One region of the Mycobacterium sp. IDUB_9 genome, then DNA from elsewhere that is predicted to be linked to it. Evidence: riboswitches for the same ligand, from Rfam matches in the RefSeq annotation. Region 1 holds a riboswitch; the other holds the start of a gene.
What was found. A riboswitch is a leader RNA that binds a small molecule or an ion and turns the genes downstream of it on or off. The one in region 1 is predicted to bind glycine.
Positions count from the first base shown of each region.

Region 1 (3,033 bases):
AGGCCGAGGCTGTGTTCCATGGCGATCTCGGCGGCGTTCTCGACCTGTTGCGGTGTGCCGCCCAGGATTTCGGCCAGACCTCCGGCAGCCATGGACGCCGCGGAGCCGACCTCACCTTGACACCCGACCTCAGCCCCCGAAATCGAGGCTCGCTCCTTGTACAGCGAACCGATGGCACCGGCGGTGAGAAGGAAGCGCACGGTCGCGTCGTCCGGATCCGCGATTCCTGCCGGGGTGTAGCGCAACGCATAGTGCAGGACCGCCGGAATGATCCCGGCCGCACCGTTGGTGGGCGCGGTCACGATCCGGCCGCCCGATGCGTTCTCCTCATTGACCGCGAGTGCGACCAGGTTCACCCAGTCCTCGGCGAAGGCCGGATCACGCTGTGGGTCTTCGGCATTGAGCCGGACGTACCAGTCCTTGGCGCGACGGCGGACCATCAGGTTGCCCGGCAGGTAGCCGTCCCGGGACATCCCGTTGGCCTGACACGAGTCCATGACCTCACGGATGCGCAGGAGACGGTCCCGCACCTCGGCTTCGCTTCGGGCCATGCATTCGTGGCGCATCATCGCCTGGCTCACCGACAGTCCGTCGCGCTCGGTCAGGGCGAGCAACTCGGCGGCGGTGTGGAAGGACCCGTCGGCGTCTCGTTCCGTCTCGCAGCGGACCGCCTCGGATTCGGCGACCTCGGATTCGGAGACGACGAAACCGCCGCCGACCGAGAAGTAGGTCTCACGGTGGACCGTGTCACCACCGGACGAGAGTGCCCTCAATGTCATGGCGTTCGGGTGCTGGGCGAGCCGGCGCCCCGGGTGCAGGTGCATGTCGGATTCAGTCAGCGCGATGGCGGTCCGGCCCGCCAACAGGATCGTGCCCTGGCCGCGAATGGTCGCAAGGCGCCGTTCCATCTCGTCGGTCTCGATCGTCTCGGGCCGGTAACCCTCCAGACCCAGTAGAATCGCCGGCATCGTGCCGTGCCCGGCACCCGTCGCCGCCAGCGAGCCGAACAGGTCCACCGTGACCTCGGCGACCTGCCCGACCACATCGCGACCGACGAGTTCGTCGACGAACAAACCGGCTGCCCGCATCGGGCCGACCGTGTGTGAGCTCGATGGACCGATCCCGATCGAGAACAGATCGAACACGCTGACCGCCATGAGATGACTCCAATTTCGGGCATCGCGGTTACGCGATGCATCGTGTGGTGACACCTCCCCGCTCTGTCCTGAAACCTGAGAGCTTCGGCGCATGGCGCCGTTTCCCCTTCGGTAAGCGCGGCGGATACGCACGCTGTTCTCCAGAGTTGCCTCGGCACTGCGGTATTGGGCCTGAGAGATTCCCGGAGAGGACTTGCACCTACGGCACCTCCGGACTCGGAGGTTCTCCCACAATGCGTCATCGACATTTTGAATTGTGTAACGGATGCTACTCCCGGCCATGAGCGGCGCCTGTCGATCTGACTGGGTGCATTTTCCTGCGATCTGGATCCTTTGGAATACCTGCGCCCGGCGCGCGGTTACACCGTCCGTCCAACAAAACTAAACTGATCGTACAGTTCAGTTAGACACCGGAACAGGTGGTCAAAAACATGAGCGTTTGGTTCATCACCGGAGCATCCCGCGGATTCGGACTGCAGATCGCCCGCGACGCATTGGAGCGCGGTCATCAAGTAGTAGCGACCGCACGCGACGCGGCTGCCGTCACCGCAGCCCTCGGAGAGAACGACAGCGTGCTCGCAGTGGCCCTGGATGTCACCAACGAGGAGCAGGCGCAACAGGCGGCAAAGGCCGCCGTGGATCGTTTCGGCCGCATCGACGTCCTGATCAACAACGCGGGGCGCGGGCTGCTGGGCGCTGTCGAGGAGGCCACCGACGCCGAGGTACGGGCCGTCTACGAAACCAACGTGTTCGGGCTACTGACCGTCACCCGCGCGGTCATGCCGGTGCTGCGGGCACAACGGTCGGGCACCATCGTCAACATCTCCTCGGTCGGCGGATTCGTCGGCTCGCCGGGCTGGGGTGTGTATGCGTCCACCAAGTTCGCAGTCGAGGCCATCTCTGAGGCCCTCAACGCCGAACTGAAGCCGCTCGGCGTGCACGCCATGGTGGTCGAGCCCGGCTACTTCCGGACCGACTTCCTCGACTCTTCGAGCCTGCAGACCCAGCGCCACGTCATCGACGACTACGCCGACGGTCCCGCCGGACAGATGCGCGCCGCCGCCTCCGACCGCAACCACGATCAGCCGGGCGATCCGGTGAAGGCGGCCAGGGCCATCATCGATGTCGTCGAATCCGCACAGCCGCCGCTGCGTCTACTGCTGGGCAACGACACCATCGCGGCAGTCGAGGCCAAGATCGCCTATGTTCAAGCTGAGCTGGCCCAGTGGCGAAGTGTCTCGGAATCAACAGATTTCGACGATGTCGCCCAGGTCTGACGCGCCGACCGTCGGGACGGGCGATTTCGTCCGCCCCACCGGCGCGCGCAGCGACCGGATCCACGAGGCCATCCTGGTCGCGACTGCCGAACTGCTCGACGCGGGCGGATTTCCGGCAGCCACGATGGACGCGATCGCAGCGCGGTCCGGCGCCAGCAAGGCCACCCTCTACAAACACTGGCCATCGCGGACCGCCGTCGCGGCCGAGGCATTCGGAACCATGATGGCCGAAGCGCTGCCGTTACCCGACACCGGTAGCACTGCAGGGGATCTCACCGAGCAGATGGTTCGGGTCTCGGCGTTCTACGCGAGTTCGCGCGGTGACGTGTTCGCCCAATTGCTCGCCGCCTGCGTCGAGGATGCAACGGGCGCAACGTATTTCCGCGAGTACTTCCTGAGCGGCCGGCGTGCGGCCATCACCGAGTTGTGGCGGCGCGGGGTGGACCGCGGCAATGCAGACGCAGGTACCGCGATCGACGATGTGATCGACATTCTGTTCGGTCCGCTCATCTTCCGTCGGATGACCGGCCACTACTCGCTGACCGAGGAGCATGCCCGGCAACTGGCCGCGACCGCGTTGCGCGGATTGCTCCCCAACA
Region 1 is NZ_JBVAXU010000001.1:304,759-307,791, forward strand. It holds gene ACZY08_RS01620 (L-serine ammonia-lyase) at 1-1,157, opposite strand, end outside; glycine riboswitch at 1,211-1,311, opposite strand; gene ACZY08_RS01625 (oxidoreductase) at 1,589-2,434, shown strand; gene ACZY08_RS01630 (TetR/AcrR family transcriptional regulator) at 2,418-3,033, shown strand, end outside.

Region 2 (3,033 bases), on a different contig from region 1:
CATGGGCTTCGGTGGTGACCTCGTCGCAGGACACCGACACGTGGTCGGCGTCGACACGCCACAGGTTGATTCCCTTGATCTTGGCGGCCGCGATCACAGCGTCGGCGCGTCCGGGGACCCGGGCCAGCACGGTGTCGAAGTACTCGTCGTGCACCACCGCGTCACCGAGTGCACCCGCGATCGCGGCGGCGTGGCCGTGCACGCGGCGGGCGATCGCGGTCAGCCCCTCGGCGCCGTGGTAGCTGGCGTACGTCGCCGCCATCACGGCCAACAGCACCTGCGCAGTACAGATGTTGCTGGTCGCCTTGTCCCGGCGGATGTGCTGCTCGCGGGTCTGCAGCGCCAGGCGGTAGGCCGGCGACCCGTCCGCGTCGACGGAGACACCGACCAACCGGCCCGGCAGCTGCCGGGCATGCTTGGCGTGCACTGCCAGATAGCCGGCGTGCGGACCGCCGAATCCCATTGGTACACCGAACCGTTGGCTGGTCCCGAAGGCGACGTCGGCGCCGACGTTGCCCGGCGGCTTGATCAACGTCAGCGCCAGCAGGTCGGCACCCACCGCAACCAGTGCGCCACGCTCATGAGAATCGGCGATCAGGCGCGTCCAATCCACGACGCGGCCACTCGCACCGGGCAGCTGCACGATGACGCCGAAGAACTCGCCCTCGGGAAGGCCCTGGCTGAGGTCCGTGGTGACGATCTCGATGCCGAGCGGCTGTGCGCGGGTCGCCAGCACGGCCGCGGTCTGCGCGTACACATCGGTGTCGACCAGCAGTCGGTTCGTCTTGGATTTGGTCGCGCGGTGCATCAGGGTCATCGCCTCGGCCGCGGCGGTGCCTTCGTCCAGCATCGAGGCGTTCGCCACCTCAAGTCCGGTCAGGTCGGACACCATGGTCTGGAAGTTGAGCAACACCTCGAGCCTGCCCTGGCTGATCTCGGGCTGATATGGGGTGTAGGCGGTGTACCAGGCGGGGTTCTCAAGAATGTTGCGCCGCAACACGGCGGGCGTGAAGGTGTCGAAGTAGCCCTGGCCGATCATCGAGACCGCGGTCGTGTTGGAATCGGCCAACGCACGCAGCTCGGCAAGTGACTGCTCTTCGGTGGCAGGCGCCGGCAGACCCTCCAGGCCCGGGGCGACCCCGTCGGAGGCCAGCGCGTCGAGAATGCCTGCCGGCAGCGCCTTCGCGGCGAGCTCGTCGAGGGATGCCACGCCGATCACTTCGAGCATGGTGGCAACGGCGGAGGCGTCGGGACCGATGTGACGATCGGCGAAACGCGATTGATGCTGGTCGGACACGACACTCTCCTGAGGCGCAGACGTGTTGAGACGTCGTAGGCGTCCCTCTCCCTCTGTCGTCGACCCGGTCCGGGCGCCTGAGAGATTCAGCCCCGGTACAGGACCTTTCCCCATGGGCGGGTGCCCACAGGGGCACCACTTTCCAGAGGCATCGGGGCCTGGCGCGGTCCTGGGTGCCTGAGAGGTTGACGGAGAGGTATTGCTCCTTCGGCGTCCGTGGCTGGCTGTCACGAAACTCTCCCGCGCGAGGGCGATGCGTCGGCAATTCTACCGGCCGCGCACCGGTATTCGCGAACGGACGCACAGGTACCCCGGAACCGTCGGCCCCGGGGTACTAGGTGTCTGCTTGCGGCGGGAACTCAGCCGATTTTGCGATCGCGGCTTTTGCGCCGCGACGCCAGCTCGTCCTCGGGTGACGCGATGGACTCGCCACCGTCGGCGCGCTCGCCCGGGAAGTCGGCGATGGTGCCGGTCAACTCACGCATGGCGCCGGACACCGCGATCCCGAACACGCCCTGACCGCCCTGCAGCAGATCCACGACCTCTTCGGCCGAGGTGCATTCGTAGACCGTGGTGCCATCGGAGAACAGGGTGATGTTGGCCAGATCCTGCACGCCGCGCTGGCGCAGGTGGTCGACGGCAACCCGGATGTTGTGCAACGAGATTCCGGTGTCCAGCAACCGCTTGACGATCTTGAGGACCAGGACGTCCTTGAACGAGTAGAGACGTTGGCTGCCCGAACCGGCCGCACCCCGGATGGATGGGACCACCAGGGAGGTGCGCGCCCAATAATCGAGCTGCCGGTAGGTGATGCCGGCGATCTGGCAGGCACTCGGACCGCGGTAACCGACGAGCTCGTCAGGCACCGAATCATCGGGGAACAGACCACCCTGCACGGGTTCGCCAGCCGGCCTGACAGGCGGCTCCGCGCCGCTCCCGGTAGCCAGATCCAGCTCTTCCTGCCGTGGCGTGTCACCCACTGTGAATCCTCTCGCCGATCGAACTCGCCCGCACCGTAGTGCCATGTCCCGCACCGTAGCCATCTCTTCTGCGGCGGTTTGCTGCGCGCTCGAATGTGTCGAGCATACGCTTCCCGCCGAGCCCTGATTGCTGGCTGCGATGAAAGTATGGCGCCCGATTTCCCGCCCGATTGACTCCCGCGCCGCGTGTCGACACCGATATGCCCAGTTGAGACGTATCCGTGACCTGCAAGGCGCGGGCGACGGTCATGTCGCCTTGAAGTCGTCCGGCGAAACGCTGTCCAGGAACTCCTTGAACTTCTCGACCTCGTCCTCAGGCACACCGCCGGTGCCGCCATCTTGATCGTTCTCGTCGGGAATCAGCAGGCCGGCCTCGGCGAGCACCGCTTCCTCGACATAGATCGGCACGCCGACACGCAGAGCGATCGCCACCGAGTCCGAAGGCCGGGCCGACACCGTGATGTCGCGGTCGAAGATCAGGTCGGCGTAGAACGTGCCTTCCTGAAGATCGACGATCCGCACCTCTTTGAGCGAATGCCCCAGGGCAGCAATGACATCTCGGATCAGGTCGTGAGTGAGCGGCCGGGTGGGCTCGACGCCCTGCTGTTCCAGGGCGATCGCGGCGGCCTCCGACTGCCCGATCCAGATCGGTAGGTACCGGTCACCGTTGGATTCCCGCAACAGCAACACGGGCTGGTTCTGCGGCTGCTCAACCCGAATGCCGACCACACGAACCTCAGCCATCTGCGCCTGCCC
Region 2 is NZ_JBVAXU010000009.1:95,638-98,670, reverse strand. It holds gene gcvP (aminomethyl-transferring glycine dehydrogenase) at 1-1,297, opposite strand, end outside; glycine riboswitch at 1,452-1,550, opposite strand; gene ACZY08_RS27610 (MerR family transcriptional regulator) at 1,657-2,277, opposite strand; gene ACZY08_RS27605 (bifunctional nuclease family protein) at 2,524-3,021, opposite strand.
Region 2: linked by a shared signal. The riboswitch ahead of gcvP (aminomethyl-transferring glycine dehydrogenase) and the one ahead of ACZY08_RS01620 (L-serine ammonia-lyase) in region 1 are both predicted to bind glycine.